Regions from separate parts of the Shewanella sp. LC6 genome, predicted to be linked through region 3. Evidence: predicted binding sites of a transcription regulator. Region 3 holds the regulator's gene; each other region holds the start of a gene.
The links. Region 3 encodes ArgR, which controls arginine synthesis, uptake and breakdown. Its sites were predicted from a motif close to ANTGAATANNTATTCANT; they were not measured.

Region 1 (4,352 bases), 590 kb from region 3:
GATGCCGGTAGAACTGTCGAAGACTTGGCTTAGCCAAGTGATAGAGAACAAGCCCGCATTCGAAGTCGAAGTGCTCGGCCATGGCTACTTGCCGCTCGCCCACTCGGCGCGCTGCTTTACCGCTAGGCATCAACATTTGTCGAAGGACAGCTGCGAAACCGTTTGCCGCCAATACAGCAAGGGTTTACTAGCACAAACCCAAGAAGCTCAACCTTTGCTGAGGTTAAATGGCATTCAAACCCAGTCGGCCAGCTGTGTCGATTTACGCAGTGAAATCAATGAAATGATAAAGGTTGGCGTAGATGTGTTTCGGGTTTCGCCCAGCAGCTTAGCCTGTATCACTCAGGCCGATGCGCTGGTCGAGGCGTTAAAGACTAGGGCAACGGACGCTCAGTTTCCTCTTAGCGATGAGCACTGTAACGGTTACTGGTTTGGCGAGGCAGGACTGAAATCCTTAGGCTACTGAAATCCTTAAGCTGATAGCTTTATGGGCTATCAGCTTAATCACTCACTCGGGAGCTGGCTCCTGAGCGAGTGACTGTGGAGTAAGCAGTAGCGCCGCCGTCCAACTTAATAAACTCCCAAGCGCAATCCACTCTAACAATGCAGGCCACCATAAATCGGGCCTTGGCAATTGCAGCACCATTTCTTGATAGAAAGGTCTGTCTCCTTCCGTTAAGCCCAATGCTAACAGCGGCACATAGAGAAAAGTCATCATACTGAGCAATACCAACAGCGCTAATAATATCGTCAAGCGCTGACGGTGCTGCGAGCCGAATCCCACCCATAGTAGATAACAAATTGCACTTAAGCTGCCAAAGTAGAAAAACCATTTAAGTGCGAGGATATGCAAGTGATACACATTGACTGGAAATAGCCCAACACAGGCTAAGGCTAAAAACGTCAGTGCTAGAGCGCAAAAGAAAGGATATCCCCAAAACCCGCTTACAGTCTGTAGGGAGGAAAGACAATAAAAAACAACGCTTAAACTGCCAAAAAATAAACCGCCATTGAGCACCACGGCAAAGCTAGAATGGCCATAGGTTCCCAATTCACTCAGTGTATGATTTAAAAAATTGAAGGAGCGTGTTTCAGAATAATCAAATCCGAATACCGCCACACAGATCCCCAGCATCAATCCAAAAATACCAAGAAAACCAAACTTAGTGGCAAGTGCCGAGCCCCTTGTCGCCATATTCATTTTTATAACAGTCATGGATAATTTAGCCAAACCAAAGTAGTACTAACTTACATGGAATTACAAAGAATTAAAGCGGCCCCTATCCTCTTTAGCGTAATATTTTATTTCATCACTATTCGCGATTTTTTAGTCATCGCAAAAACACTCGTAATTTAGTCATTTTTCAATAAAATATATGCAAATCCAAAGTTAAAAATGAATAAATAATCACAATAAATTCAATTATCGCTGTATCGTCCCAAAAGGTTACCCCATCATTCTCACCAGTGTTAGTTGGCTCACATTAAGTTAGCAACAACTGAAGCCCCGATACGATTCATGGACAAAAAAGCATCTAAAAGTGTAATTAGTGAAGATCCATTGAGAAAATTTTGAACAAAATATCACAAAAAAACCAATAACCCCAAGAGCAAAACAACTCAATAAACAATTCGCAACACCATTCTATAATTAGTTGATTAAATTAAAATAAACTGCATCAAAACGCTATTTTATGCCCAAATCATTCATTAGAAATCGTCCAAATAACTATGCTATTTTGCTGCTTATCTCAAACAAATTTCCGAATCGTTTTACATGGCGGCGCTAAGCGAGTAATCTTCCCCCTTCTCGATTTTGAGTTGAATGAAAATGCACCTCACCCCAGCAAAGAATGCGGTTTTGAGAGAGCATTTATTCAAGTTTATTTGTGCGACTCGTACTTTAAGGTGTACACCATTGGCTACTGAACATAAAAACCGCAACATTAAGACGATACTCACCTTTATCGTCCCTTCGCTGATCGGTCTGCTGCTGTTTATGACCCCTATCAGCTATAACGATGCGATAACGATTCCCATCGCAATCATCTCTAAAGCACTGCAAAGCGTGTTAAGCGATGTATTAACCTTAATCGTGACTGTGATTGTTGTCGCCATGGCCTTTGCCTCTGTGCTGACAAAGTTACTCAAACCTAAGTTTGTGCTGAACAATCACTTCCTCAATGGTTTACTCAACATCAGCCCGCTGTGGCTTACCACCCGTGTCGTTGGCGCTGTCTTTATCGTGCTGACCTACTTTGGCATTGGCCCTGAAGCGATTAACTCCTCAAGTACTGGTGCCTTAGTGCTGAACGACCTGTTACCCGTACTCTTCTCGGTGTTTATCTTCGCCGGTATGTTGCTGCCACTGCTATTAAACTTCGGTCTATTAGAGCTATTTGGTACTCTGCTGACTAAAGTGATGCGCCCCGTGTTTAACCTGCCAGGTCGCAGCGCCATCGACTGTATGGCCTCTTGGTTAGGTGATGGTAGCGTTGGGATCCTGCTGACCAGCAAGCAATACGAAGCGCGTTTTTACACCCAAAGGGAAGCCGCGGTTATCGGTACCACCTTCTCGGCGGTGTCAATTACCTTCAGCTTAGTGGTGATCTCACAGGTGAAGTTAGAGCATATGTTTGTGCCCTTCTACCTGACTGTGTGTTTAGCGGGTTTTGCGGCGGCCGTGATTGTACCTAAGTTACCGCCACTGTCGTGGAAGAAGGATAACTATATCGACGATACGCCACGTCAACCCGATGATGAGATGATCCCCGCAGGACACGGCGCACTCTCTTGGGGCTTTGATAAAGCGCTCGAGAAAGCGGCCAGTGCTGGTGGTATCAAAGCCGTCTTAAATGAAGGTATTAAAAACGTTATCGATATGATATTTGGCATTCTCCCTGTAGTAATGGCCATTGGTACCACGGCGCTGATCATCGCCGAGCATACGTCCATCTTCAATTACTTAGGTATGCCGTTTATTCCGTTACTGGAACTGCTGCATATCCCTGAAGCGACCGAAGCCTCTAAAACCATCGTTGTCGGCTTTGCCGATATGTTTATCCCGTCGATTTTAGCCAGCTCTATCGAATCGGATATGACCCGCTTTGTGATTGCTGCCTTATCAGTCACACAGCTGATTTACATGAGTGAAGTGGGCGCGCTGCTGATTGGCAGTAAGATCCCAGTGAATTTTGTTGAGCTATTTGTCGTGTTCGTACTGCGTACCTTAGTGACGTTGCCAGTCATTGCTGGCGTGGCTCATTTGCTGTTCTAAGCGCAACATCACCTAAAATATCAAGGGGAGTCAGATTAACTGACTCCCCTTTTTTATACTGTCCAAACTCCACTCGTAACCACACAACTCAGTTTAAGAATAAAAGCAAAATAGCCATTTGATCTGCTCAACGAGTTTATTGTCATTGTTTCCCCAGTGACTCGCCGTGAATATATCCCTATAGGCTCGACGGCGACATCCATGTCGCCAACGGTCACTGATGCCCCAATGCCAATTTTAACTACCCATTTGCCGTATGTACGCAAAAAGCTAAGGGACAAAAGCGTGTCAGAACCTCGGCTGCATCAGGCGAATTTCGGATAAAAATTTCTATGGCGATAACGGCGTTGTAATCGGCAAAAAATTGTTGGCTAAAATTTTGTGAGGCACGAACAAAGCCAACGGTTTTTTGTTCGCGTTTACAACTTTGTTAGCTGTGCGCTGCGCGGTCATTGTAAATGTTATCGGCTCGTTCAAAAACAGCTCTGTGTTCATTTGAACATACCGCAACTTCAGCCCAAGTAATAACGGCGTCGAAATTCCTAACAGTAGTTGCTTTAGGCCTGTATTTCGATGAGCACAACCCTACAAGATAAACTTGATTCCAAGGTAGCTCACTACTCTGTATCATTTCTTTAGCAAGAACCATCTTTTCGATTTGATTAGGGCTAAATTTTTGGTTTGCTTTGGCCTCAACCAATACGATTGATTCATCAGAAAGAACAAACACATTATCGAATGTCTGTTTCTCAAACGACTTATCTTCACGACCAATATATCCCTCTTTCGCTAAATCTCTGAATAAACATATTTCATAGCCACTATCTATTATTTCAACACCACTATCCAAACCTAGCTTATTGATTAACAACGTTTGAAGCGGTTCACGATCGCTGACATACGCATGATGCAGAGATGAAGTAAAAAAAACTTCCGTTCTTGTTATTTCACTTAATTTTTTCATATACATTTGAGAAGCCATGAGATGAATTGCTATTGACACCTAACGTCTGAAATAAGCGGCGCGTGGTAGCGCGTCCGGCGCCGAAGGCGCGAAGTTAATTGATTTGTTAGG
Region 2 (4,352 bases), 1.0 Mb from region 3:
AATACATTCGGCGGCGTTGTTTAAGTCACTTAAGGTTTCAAACAGCGGCACAACACGCATTGGGTGAGTACAGCCAGTTTCTTTGAGCAGCAATAATACGGTTAACACATCTGAAGGCTTGCTCGCGATCGAGATCACATAGGAGCCCAACGCCTTCGCCGGATGCTTAGCAATTAAGCGGCAAGTGTTAAGCACTTCGGCTACATCGGCGGAAGGTTGCCAGTTGCTCGGGATCAGCGGACGACGGTTACTGAGTTCACGCAGCAAGAAGGCTTGTTTTTCGGTTTCATCCCAATGATTAAAGTCACCCATACCTAGATAGCGGGTTAACTCTGCAAGTACATCGCAGTGACGGCCGGCGTCTTGGCGAATGTCGAGCCTAAGCATATGAATGCCAAAACAAGCGAGACGGCGCAAAATGTCGAGCAGTAAACCGTTAGCAATCAAACGCATGCCGCAGTCACATAAACTCTTATACAGCATCTCTAGCGGCGCTTTAAGATCGCTTTCTTGCCAAATCAGCGTCGACTTATCCACTTCAGGATTGTGGCCCTCAATACGGGCATTTAAGTAATCTATGGTGTCACGCAGTTTTTGTCTTAATGAGCGCAGCACAAAACGATAGGGTTCGCAGCTATTGTTGGTATAAGCCTTTAATTCATCATTGGCTTCTTCCATTGAGAGTTCACCCACTAGTAACACTATATCCTTGAGGAATAAACGTGCCGCAGCATGGCGATTACGGTCTAACACTTCTTGGGTGACTTTGGCGGTCACAAAGGGGTTACCGTCGCGATCACCACCCATCCAGCTTGAGAAGCGCACCGGTGCAATATCGATAGGCAATTGCTGGCCAGTGCGCTCTTGTACTTGATCGTTGAGCTGCCTTAAAAAGTCGGGGACGGCGTGCCAGAGAGATTCTTCAATCGTCGATAATCCCCAGCGGGCTTCATCCACTGGCGTTGGGCGCTCACGGCGAATTTCATTGGTGTGCCAGATTTGGGCGATTAACTGGCGCAGACGCAGATTAATTTGGCGACGTTCTCTATCGGATAATTGATCGTTTTCTTGCTCGGCGAGGCAATCCACAATCGCCGCATATTTTTGGATCAGTGTGCGGCGAGAGATTTCCGTTGGATGTGCGGTGAGGACTAAGTCGATATCAAGCGTCTTTAAGCAATCCAACATCTTGGTTTGATCGATACGGCCATTCAGCATACGGCCAAGCAACTGTTCGACCGGATCCGGTACACAAACCAGTTCATCACAGTTACGGCTAATAGTATGAAATTGTTCGGATAAGTTTGCTAGGTTGAGGAATTGGTTGAAGGCTTTGGCAAAAGGCACTAACTCTTCATCGGGGAGTGCGGTCAGCAGTTCTAGCATTTGCTCCCGTGCCGCCTCATCGCCACGGCGGGAATCTTTTGCAAGTTTACGAATTTGCTCAACCTTCTCGAGGAAAGAATCACCGAGGTGGGTGCGCATTGTATCGCCAAGGATCTGCCCTAACATACTCACGTTTGATCTTAACGACGCATACATGTCGGTCACATTGTCTGCCACATTACCTGCCATAGTTACTCCGAATAGAAAAACATCAAAATCCGCTTTGTATTAGCCCGCTAGCACAATACCTACCACTGAGGGCAATGGTCAACAGCAGAACTTATAACTTATACGACTGGCTTATCTTATATGCAACTAATCACGATAATTGTTGAGGAATATTCAATATAAATGCGAGCTAACGCAATATTTTATTATGTTTAGCCAAAGTGAATATGAACTGCATTATTTTGGCTTTGCGTACATGTATATCAGGTGTTAATAAAAAGGACTGATTTTTCAGTCTTTCATCCATAGATAACTGAGTTATAAAGAAGTTAGTGAGGTATTGTGTCATTTGCTAAGCGTGCTTGAACGCAGATTAAAGATAAAATTTAATAAAAATATATATTCACATATATTGCATAAATAGATCTTTGTGGTAGTCTAGCCTGCAGTTGAGATGAGTCACCCCTTGTGACCTGTAGAGTAAATATCATGATGTATAGCGTTAAGCCGTCAGTGAATAAAATAACGAGCCATTACGATTTCCCACGACGATAGTCCTGTCATCATAGATATGCGCTGTTGCGTATACGCTATTCATCTATTCTTTAAGTCTCTTTGATTTGGTTTATAAAAATACATATGAAAAATATCGCCATTATCGGCGCCAGTGGTTACACAGGTGCACAACTCACTGCTTTAGTCCATGCGGAGTCTGAATTATCAATTCAAGGCCTGTATGTCTCTGAAAATAGTTTAGATAAAGGTAGAGCTTTAGCAGATTTGTACCCTGTCTACAGCCACATTGACTTAGTTCTGTCACCATTGACTGAAGAAGCGAAGGCTAAGATTGTCGCTGAGGCGGATGCAGTGGTGTTGGCGACCGAGCACTCGGTGAGTTTGCATCTAGCTGCATGGTTTTATCACCAAGGTTTAGCGGTATTTGATTTAAGCGGTGCCTATCGTTTCAGTGATGTGGCGCAGTACCCTAAGTGGTACGGTTTTGAGCACGAATATCCCGAGGTGCTAGCCAAGGCTGTTTATGGTCTTGCCGAGTGGAATGCCAAAGAAGTCGCCGCAACTAAGATGATTGCTGTGCCAGGTTGTTACCCAACAGCATCATTAACCGCTTTGAAACCATTAAAGAATTTACTGACCTCCGCCTATCCGGTGATCAATGCGGTCAGCGGTGTGACGGGCGCGGGCCGTAAGGCACAGCTGCATACCAGTTTTTGCGAAGTGAGCCTCACACCCTACGGCGTATTAGGCCACAGACATCAACCCGAAATTGCCACTCAACTGGGGCAAGAGGTGATCTTCACGCCGCACCTTGGCAACTTCAAGCGCGGCATTTTAGCAACCATCACGGTACAGCTAAAACCGGGCACCACCACCGCCGATGTGGCTGCGGCATACAGTGTGTATGACCAAGCCCCGCTGGTGACGGTGAAACAGAACCAGTTCCCGAAAGTAGATGATGTAGTGCTGACTCCGAATTGCCACTTAGGTTGGAAGTTTGATGAGAACAGTGGCTACTTAGTGGTTGCCAGTGCCATCGACAATTTGATGAAAGGCGCGGCGAGCCAAGCCCTGCAATGCATAAAGATTCACTTTAACCTTTAACCGTTCATCCTTATTTAAGAGAGTCGTCAAGATGTCTACCAACAACTCAGTATTAGTTCTTAAAGTCGGCGGCGCCCTGCTGCAGTGTGAAATGGGGATGGCGCGTTTAATGGATACCGCCGCAGCAATGATCGCAAATGGTCAGCAGGTGCTGATGGTGCATGGCGGTGGCTGTTTGGTCGATGAGCAATTAGCCGCAAACGGCATGGAAACCGTCAAGTTAGAAGGCCTGCGGGTGACCCCGCCTGAGCAAATGCCGATCATTGCCGGTGCACTGGCCGGAACATCAAACAAGATCCTCCAAGGCGCAGCGACAAAGGCTGGGATTGTGAGTGTGGGCATGAGCTTAGCCGATGGCAACACAGTATCGGCCAAGATCAAAGATGAGCGTTTAGGGTTAGTGGGCGAGGTTTCTCCTAAGGACGCCACTTACCTCAAGTTTATTCTGTCCCAAGGTTGGATGCCGATTTGTAGCTCAATTGCCATGATGGACGATGGCCAAATGCTAAACGTGAACGCCGATCAAGCGGCGACGGTATTAGCTAAGTTGGTCGGTGGCAAGTTGGTGCTGCTATCGGATGTGTCTGGCGTACTCGATGGTAAAGGTCAATTAATCCCTTCACTGAATGGTAAGCAGATTGCCGAGTTGGTTAAGCAAGGCGTGATCGAAAAGGGAATGAAAGTAAAAGTTGAAGCTGCGCTCGAAGTGGCGCAGTGGATGGGGCAGGCGGTTCAAGTGGCCTCATGGCGTGATGCAAGCCAATTAGTCGCATTAGCAAAAGGTGAGGCCGTGGGCACACAAATCCAACCATAAGCGGAGTAGGTTATGAAGCATTTACTATCGATAAAAGAGTTAACCCAGCAGCAGTTGCTGGATCTGATTACCTTGGCAAAGACGATTAAAGCGAATCCCGCTGAGTATCGTCATGCACTGGACGGTAAGAGTGTGGTGATGTTATTTGAAAAGCCATCTCTGCGTACTCGTGTTAGCTTCGATATCGGTATTAACAAGCTCGGTGGCCACTGTTTATACCTAGACCAGCAAAATGGTGCCTTAGGTAAGCGGGAATCGGTCGCTGACTTTGCTTCTAACCTGTCCTGTTGGGCCGATGCCATTGTGGCTAGAACGTTCTCCCACACGACTATCGAACAATTAGCTGAGTTTGGTAGTGTGCCCG
Region 3 (4,352 bases):
CATTGGGATGTGCCCTTACCCGCTATCATCACCCCAAGTCGAGTATGGGAGTTTTGAAAAGTAGGAGCTAGAAGCTAGAGCGCTTCGCTGCTAGAAAAAGCAGAGCATCGCTCCATAACGACTTCTTCTTGATTGAATCTAGATTCTAGAGCCATGCAATGGCGTTCTAGAGGTCATAGGCCGTTCTAGATTTTCTTTATTTTAAATGCCGCCCACCATCGACATTGTGGCTGCGCCCAGTGACATAGCGGCTCGCCAATAGATAATCCACTAAGGCAATAATCTCCTGATTTCCAGCTTCTTTTGGCAAGATGGCCTTGGCTAAGGTCTTTTGTCGATAGGCTTCATCATCACTTGGATTAAAAAGGATCATCGCCGGCGCAATCGCATTCACTTTGACCTCGGGCGCTAATTTAGCCGCAAAGGATAAGGTTAAATTATCTAGCGCCGCTTTACTGGCCGCATAAGCCATGTGCTTGGCACTGCCCTTTTCGGCCACATAGTCGGTGAAATGGATAATATCGCTGGCGCCAATCTCACCCTCGGCTCCCGCACGTAATTGCGAGGCTAAGGCTAGGTTTATTTGATAGGGTACGCTCACATGCACCTGCATCATGCGCTGCATCACCTCATGGGGGGCAAGGCTTGGGCTGTTGTCTGGCAACCAGTCAGAGGCATTATGGATAATAGCGCGGATTTTGGGGTATTGGCTCAATTGCTCAATCAGGGTTTGGAGCTGCGCATTATCGTAAAAGTCGCATTGCATTAAGGTCGCGCCCAAAGACTGCAACTCATCGATGCTGGGATAATGGCTGCGATAGGTGCCAATCACCTTGTGCCCTTGGGCGAGCAAGTGTTTCGCGAGGGCGTAACCAATACGTTTACCCACGCCAGTGATAATAATGGGAGCTGTCATATCCATCCTGTTATTTGCCAAGCACTGATTAAAAGCAAACGCATTTGGCAGATTGTTAATCGCACAATCACGTAATCACACAATCACGTCACTCATCGCAATTGCTTAATGCCTCTAGCCAAGAGTGTATAATAATTAAAACCGTAAACATGTCGATCTAAATGCCTGGCAACTGCGTATACTCAGGGACACACTGTAAGAGGTAGACCTAATGGAACTGCGGATTTTTTTCGATGGCAATTGCCCATTATGTAGCGCCGAAATGCGCCAACTCAAAGCGCGCGATCCCGACGATAGAATTGAACTGGTGGATCTTAATGCTGACAATTTCAGCTCAAGATTCAGCTATATCGATAAAGACTACGCCAATACCATTCTCCATGGCGAAACCGCCTCCGGCCAAGTGCTGCTCGGGCTGGATGTCACCTGCAAAGCATGGGCGCTAACAGGCACTCGCCCTTGGGTACAAGCGCTACGCTTACCGCTTATCAAACCTATCGCGGATTGGTGCTACCTGAGATTCGCCAAGCACAGATACCGTATTTCCTATCTACTGACGGGTAAAGCCCGCTGTGACAGCCAATGCCAACTCCCCAAATAGCGAGACTCAAGATTAAGAACCCCTGTTTAGAGAACAAAGTTTAAAGCATAAAAAAACGGAGCCATTCGGCTCCGTCTTCTCATAATTCAGAAGAATTACTTAACGAAATCAACGCCTAGTTTGATATCGCCTTTCAGCGTATCTAACATAGAATCACGGGCGTTAGCTTCGAATGCGCTCACTTCACCGTAAGGCAGTACTTTTTCGATACCGTTTTTGCCTAACAATACTGGTTGAGCGAAGAATTCAGCGTGTTCGCTGCCGCCGTCAACGTAAGCACATTCAACGATGTTAGCTTCGCCTTGCAGACCACGAACCAGAGACATACCGAAACGGCATGCCGCTTGACCCATAGACAGGGTCGCGCTGCCGCCACCGGCTTTAGCTTCAACCACTTCAGTACCCGCGTTTTGGATACGTTTAGTTAAAGAAGCCACTTCTTCATCAGAGAAAGTCACGCCTTCAACTTGAGACAGTAATGGCAGAATAGTCACGCCACTGTGGCCGCCGATCACGTTGATTTTAACGTCAGCAACGTTTAAGCCTTTTAATTCAGCGATGAAAGTCTCAGAACGGATAACGTCCAGAGTGGTCACGCCGAATAAACGGTTCTTATCGTAAACACCTGCTTTTTTCAGCACTTCAGCAGCAATAGCAACTGTAGTGTTTACTGGGTTAGTGATAATACCCACGAGCGCTTTAGGGCAAGTAACAGCCACTTTCTCGATCAGGTTGCGAACGATACCCGCGTTGATATTGAACAGATCTGAACGATCCATACCAGGCTTACGTGCAACACCAGCAGAGATAAGCACAACGTCAGCACCCACGAGGGCAGGCGTTGGATCTTCACCAGCAAAACCTTTGATTTCAACCGCAGTTGGGATATGGCTCAAGTCAACCGCAACACCCGGAGTTACCGGTGCGATATCGTATAGAGACAGTTGAGAACCCGCAGGTAATTGAGTTTTTAACAGTAGGGCAAGAGCCTGGCCGATACCACCAGCAGCACCAAGTACAGCAACTTTCATAGTTATCTCCGTTATTTCTCGGATATTGTGACATGGATCTATTTTGCGTTGGCGTCACATTACTGGAATGTCACGCTAATTTCAATTATCCCTTAGTCGTTGATTCAAAGATTTACTAAAACAGCGCGTTGCAATGTTGAATATTTACTCTAGTTCAACAAATACATTTATAAATGAATTAGCACGAAGTGAGTTAATTGCATTTTTATTCAGTCATTATGGTTATTTGTTGACAGTTTAACCAAAACTATTCAGAATAAGCCTGTTTTTTTGAATAAAGAATAAGACTATGCAAACGACCAAGAATCAGGATGACCTTGTTAGAATTTTTAAGGCGATTTTAAAAGAGGAGCGCTTTGGCTCCCAGAGTGAAATCGTCACCGCCTTACAAGCAGAAGGCTTTACTAATATAAACCAATCTAAAGTGTCTCGTATGCTCAGCAAGTTCGGTGCCGTGCGCACTCGCAACGCTAAGCAGGAGATGGTTTATTGCTTACCTGCCGAATTAGGCGTGCCCACTGCGGGCAGCCCGTTAAAGAATTTAGTACTCGATGTTGACCATAACCAAGCGATGATTGTTGTCCGCACTAGCCCAGGCGCCGCACAATTAATTGCTCGTTTGTTAGACTCCATCGGTAAACCTGAAGGGATTTTGGGAACCATTGCGGGTGACGATACGATCTTTATTTGTCCATCTAGCATTCAAGATATCGCCGATACCTTGGAAACCATCAAATCTTTATTCAACTACGCAGAATAAAAAAACAGGTCAGCTTGCTGACCTGTTCTATTTCCACTGTACGCTTTTCAGTCCAGCATTACCCTAATTTCAGGGCTTGTGTCCCGCTTACGTTACAGTATTTAGCCGAATCTCCTCAGCTTTAGTAAGCCACACTGATCCTTTGATTGGGATGCGCCGCTTTTTCTGCTTCATCGAGCATGGCTTTGGCGTAATCACTCACCGAAATCCGGCTACGGCCATTTGCATCGGTAAAGAAGCTATCGCCACCTAAACGGTAAGAGCCTTCGCTTGCACCAGGGTAGATCTCTGCCGCTGGGCTGACAAAAGTCCAGTTAACAGTGGTGTTGGCGGCGCGAAATGCCTTTAATGCTTCACCTTGAGCCAGAGCTTCATCCTTATAGGCAGGCGGGAAATCTGGGCTTGAAACCAAAGTTACTCCCGGTGCCACTTCTAGACTACCTGCCCCACCAACCCACAATAAACGTGGCACTTTAGCCTGTGGCAATACGGCTAATAGATTATTAACTGTTTTCGCCACTAAGCCGTGATTCTGCTCGGCGCGGCCGCCCACTGAAGCAATTAACACATCCACGCCTGCAAAGGTTTCAGCGGTTAATGGCTGAGTCAGGTCAACACTACGCACTTCTGCCGCCGTTTCACCAAGCTTGCTTGGGTCACGCACTAAGGCGACGACGTCATGACCACGGCTTAAGGCTTCATTTAAAATGGTTCCGCCAATCCAACCCGATGCACCTAATACTGCAATTTTCATTTGATAAGTCTCACTGCTGATTTAAATTGAGACCAGTTTACTTGCGATACTTAGCGTGATAAATATCGATAAATGAGCAGGATTGTTTCAGATTGAGATACTAATGGGTGTAATTATATATGGATAAAATCGCCGCCATGCGTAGCTTTATCGAAGTGGCCAACTGTGGCAGCTTTACTAAGGCCGCAGAACACCTCGATCTCAGTCGTTTACAGGTTTCTCGCCATATTCAAGAAATTGAGCAGTGGCTCAGTTTACGCCTGCTACACCGCACCACCCGCAGCGTTAGC
Region 4 (4,352 bases), 1.3 Mb from region 3:
CGGATACATCGTTTGCCGCGATCATATTCAAATTTTTACGTTTGAGTTTATCGCGGGCGTAGGCTTCTACATCATGGGTTTCTGCGGCAAATCCCACCATAAAAGGACGGTTTGCCAAGCTTGCGACCGTCGCTAAGATATCAGGATTCCTCACCAGCGCAAGTTGCATTTCTTCCGCTGACTTTTTGATTTTACTGGTGGCAATATCGCTGACGCGATAGTCAGCAACCGCCGCACAGCCGATAAAAATATCTTTATTATCAACATTCTCCATCACAGCATCGAGCATATTCTGTGCCGATTCAACATTGATTCGTGTCACCCCTTCTGGGGTGGCTAAATTTACGGGTCCTGCGACCAAGGTCACATCGGCGCCCATATCGGCCGCGGCCTTCGCTAAGGCAAAGCCCATCTTGCCTGAGCTGTGATTAGAGATATAGCGTACAGGATCGATGGCTTCGCGGGTTGGGCCTGCGGTGATCAGTACCGATTGGCCTGCTAGCGGTTGTGACTCCTGTTCAGCATAGACATCTTTTGTTGCAAAAAAGCGACTCGCAAGTTCGGCAATTTCGAGCGGTTCGAGCATGCGGCCAGGGCCCACTTCACCGCAAGCTTGACTGCCACTTGCCGGTCCCCACAGGGTGTAACCACGGCTTTGTAAACTGGCTAAATTGGCTTGAGTGGCGAGATTACGATACATCTGCTGATTCATCGCAGGGCAGAGCGCAATTGGCGCTTCAGTGGCAAGACAAGTGGTTGTGATTAATTCATCAGCCATGCCTGCATTGATTCGGGCGATAAGATTTGCTGTAGAAGGGGCGATAATCACTAAATCGGCCCATCGCGCCAGTTCAATATGCCCCATCGCCGCTTCGGCGGCGGGATCGAGTAAGCTCGATGATACAGGATGCCCTGATAAGGCTTGCAGTGTGAGTGGGGTAATAAATTCCATCGCACTTTGGCTCATTACCACACGTACATCAAAGCCGCGTTCTTTTAAGCGGCGCACTAAATCCGCACTTTTGTAGGCCGCAATGCCGCCACCAATACCCAGTAGGACGTTTTTTGTTATCAGGCTCACAGACATCATCCGAGATTGAAATAATGTCGCCAACCATACCACAAAGCGATGAATTGGCGTGACTGTCCCAGTTCAAAAAATCTCGTCCATACTTGCTAAAGTAAAAATATGCGACGACAGGAGGTCACATGGCGATTAAGGATTGGCTAGAGGGAGAAGGGCCGCGGGATAAGTTATTGCTAAAAGGCGCTAGTCATCTCTCGGATGCCGAATTACTGGCGGTGTTGTTGCGTAATGGCCTGTCTGGGCTGAATGCCGTAGACCTTGCCCGCTCACTTATTCAAGAATTTGGTGGTTTAAGAAGCTTACTTTGCGCACCAAAGCATCAGGTGTGTCGACTTCCTGGCGTGGGACCTGTAAAATACGCCCAGCTTCAAGCCGCGGCTGAATTAGCGAGGCGTGTGGCACAAGAAAACCTGCAGAGAGGTCAGGTTTTGACAAATCCCGATTTAACTCGGGATTATTTAATGAGACAATTAGCTGACCGCTCCTATGAAGTGTTCGCAATTTTGCTGCTGGATAGCCAGCATAGAGTGATTCAGTTCGTCGAATTATTCCGCGGAACAATAGATTCAGCCTCAGTGTACCCACGTGAAGTGGTGAGCTTAGTGCTGGAGAAAAAGGCTGCTGCCGTCATAGTGTGTCACAATCATCCGTCTGGTATTGCCGAGCCCAGTCAGGCTGACAGACGAATAACTGAGCGATTAAAAAATGCGTTGGCAACCATAGATGTATCCCTGTTGGATCATATGGTTGTTGGTGATCGAGAGATAGTTTCCTTCGCGGAACGAGGCTGGATTAATTAATCTAACACTTGATCTTCACTCTGTGATCGTGTATAAAATGCGCCCTCTTTGTGCCTCGGGCGACGGCCATACGAGGCACATTAATGCTCGAGCGTTAAAATTGTTTTTGGAGAAGATTGACATGTCAAGAGTATGCCAAGTTACTGGCAAGAAGCCGATGGTTGGTAACAACCGTTCGCACGCAAAAAACGCGACCCGTCGTCGTTTTTTACCTAACCTACAAAACCACCGTTTTTGGTTAGAAGAAGAAAAACGTTTCGTACAGTTACGTGTATCTACTAAAGGTATCCGTCTGATCGATAAGAAAGGTATTGAAGTTGTTGTTGCTGAACTTCGTGCCCGTGGCGAGAAGGTGTAATAGATCATGGCTAAAGCTAAAGGTAATCGTGAGAAGATCAAATTAGTTTCTACAGCTAAAACTGGTCACTTCTACACAACTGAAAAAAACAAGCGTAACATGCCAGAAAAAATGGAAATCAAAAAATTTGATCCAGTTATTCGTCAGCACGTTATCTACAAAGAAGCAAAAATCAAGTAATCCTTGTTTAGTGTTTCGAGAAAAGCCCCTTATCTAAGGGGCTTTTTTTTGGCTTTTCGTCATCAAGATGAGATAAATCTGTCCCATATTTGGCGATTGCGACTAAATCATATTTGGTTAAAAAAATGTAATCATTTATCAAAAGTGCAATTTTTTGAAAATATAAGCACTTTTTTGTATTAAAACTGCATTTTAATGAGAATAAATTCTTTATTGGTGAATTAAAATGCAATACTATACGCGGGTTTTCGTTATTCACTCCTGGTAAGCCATTTTGGGGGTACCAGCTTAAATATGAGGTGTAAACAACGCGTGCGTACCACTGAACTGGTTGATGGATTTCGTCATTCTGCCCCTTACGTTAATGCCCATAGAGGGAAAACCTTTGTGGTGATGTTGGGTGGCGAGGCTTTAGCACAAAATCAATTTCGCGGCATTTTGAATGACGTGGCGTTGTTACACAGTTTGGGTATTAAAGTGGTGTTGGTGTATGGCGCGAGGCCGCAAATCGATGCAGCGTTAGCCGCCAATGGGATTGAACCCGCCTACCACGAAGGTGTACGTATCACGGATGAAGACTCACTCAAAGTCATTAAGCAAGTCGCGGGTGCATTACAGTTTGATATTACCGCGCGTTTATCGATGAGTTTAAGCAATACGCCGATGCAAGGTGCGCAAATTAACTTAGTCAGCGGTAACTTTGTGATTGCTCAGCCACTGGGCGTCGATAATGGTGTGGATTTTTGTCTAAGCGGCAAAGTGCGCCGTATCGATACTCAAGGGCTTAAGCGTCAGCTCGATAACCACTGTATCGTGTTGATGGGGCCGATTGCTGCATCCGTCACTGGCGAAAGCTTTAACCTCACGGCCGAAGAGATTGCCACTCAGGTTGCTATCAAGCTTAAGGCCGACAAGATGATTGGCTTTAGTTCGCAAAATGGCATCCTCGATCGCAATGGCGATGTGATTGCCGAATTAATGCCAAATGATGCGCAAAATATTCTGACTAAGCTTGCTGAGCAAGGTTCTGCCTGTGTGGGCACGATGGCTTTCCTCAAGGCGAGTATTGATGCGTGCCGTAATGGGGTACCCCGTTGTCATTTGGTTAGCTATCTTGATGATGGTGCCTTGCTGCAGGAGTTGTTCTCCCGCGAAGGCATAGGCACGCAAATCGTGACAGAAAGCGCTGAGCGCCTGCGCCGCGCATCGATTAGCGATATTGGCGGCATATTGAATTTAATCCGTCCTCTGGAAGAGCAAGGGATTTTGGTGCGCCGAAGCCGTGAGCAGCTTGAGATTGAGATCGAGCAGTTTATGTTGATTGAGCGAGACGGCTTAGTGATTGGCTGCGCGGCCCTGTATCCGTTCGAGGAGGATAACGCCGGTGAGTTTGCCTGTTTAGTGGTGCATCCAGATTATCGCGATGCGGATAGGGGCAGTCTGCTGCTGAAAAACATCATAGGTCAGGCGCGTCATCGGGGTTATTCCCGTTTGTTTGCCTTGACTACCCGCAGCATTCACTGGTTCTTAGAACATGGCTTTGTGATTGAAGATGTGGATGCATTGCCGCAGAAGAAAAAGCAGTTGTATAACTATCAGCGCCGCTCTAAAATTCTCGCCCTTGATCTGTAAGCTTTTTACGCTTGATAAGATGCCAGCCTAACGCTGGCATTTTTGTTGACATAATATGTCTTTGTTGGCAGATTAAGCTTTTCTTCCTTAAGGACTGCCCACCATGGTGACTCAGTTTTTCTCCCTCGCGCCTCTGACTCAAACTTCAATTTTAAGCTTTATTATCTTGTTGTTAGGTTTAGCAGGCGTACTGTGGATGTTGTGGGTTAAACCTATGCCGAAAGTGGCTAAATCGGCGAGCTTAGGCATCTTGTTAGTAATGATTGGCGGATTTTCTTGGGTGTTTTATCAATCC

Region 1: FJD32_RS16665 (YjiH family protein) is a predicted target of ArgR. The motif match lies at 1,821-1,838, and genes of this name have one in related genera.
Region 2: argC (N-acetyl-gamma-glutamyl-phosphate reductase) is a predicted target of ArgR. The motif match lies at 1,945-1,962, and genes of this name have one in related genera.
Region 4: argA (amino-acid N-acetyltransferase) is a predicted target of ArgR. The motif match lies at 2,641-2,658, and genes of this name have one in related genera.

The regions. Positions count from the first base shown of each region.
Region 1 covers NZ_CP043902.1:3,708,512-3,712,863, forward strand. Annotated here, with positions in the region: gene FJD32_RS16650 (U32 family peptidase) at 1-466, shown strand, start outside; gene FJD32_RS25120 (hypothetical protein) at 509-1,216, opposite strand; gene FJD32_RS16665 (YjiH family protein) at 1,919-3,277, shown strand; gene FJD32_RS16670 (hypothetical protein) at 3,708-4,259, opposite strand.
Region 2 covers NZ_CP043902.1:299,295-303,646, forward strand. Annotated here, with positions in the region: gene ppc (phosphoenolpyruvate carboxylase) at 1-1,575, opposite strand, end outside; gene argC (N-acetyl-gamma-glutamyl-phosphate reductase) at 2,194-3,174, shown strand; gene argB (acetylglutamate kinase) at 3,206-3,988, shown strand; gene FJD32_RS01380 (ornithine carbamoyltransferase) at 4,001-4,352, shown strand, end outside.
Region 3 covers NZ_CP043902.1:4,295,654-4,300,005, forward strand. Annotated here, with positions in the region: gene FJD32_RS19220 (5-formyltetrahydrofolate cyclo-ligase) at 1-57, shown strand, start outside; gene folM (dihydromonapterin reductase) at 197-916, opposite strand; gene FJD32_RS19230 (DUF393 domain-containing protein) at 1,128-1,517, shown strand; gene mdh (malate dehydrogenase) at 1,613-2,548, opposite strand; gene argR (transcriptional regulator ArgR) at 2,838-3,308, shown strand; gene FJD32_RS19245 (NAD(P)-dependent oxidoreductase) at 3,430-4,062, opposite strand; gene FJD32_RS19250 (LysR family transcriptional regulator) at 4,182-4,352, shown strand, end outside.
Region 4 covers NZ_CP043902.1:533,709-538,060, forward strand. Annotated here, with positions in the region: gene coaBC (bifunctional phosphopantothenoylcysteine decarboxylase/phosphopantothenate--cysteine ligase CoaBC) at 1-1,090, opposite strand, end outside; gene radC (DNA repair protein RadC) at 1,210-1,887, shown strand; gene rpmB (50S ribosomal protein L28) at 2,009-2,245, shown strand; gene rpmG (50S ribosomal protein L33) at 2,252-2,425, shown strand; gene argA (amino-acid N-acetyltransferase) at 2,738-4,057, shown strand; gene FJD32_RS02515 (PH domain-containing protein) at 4,161-4,352, shown strand, end outside.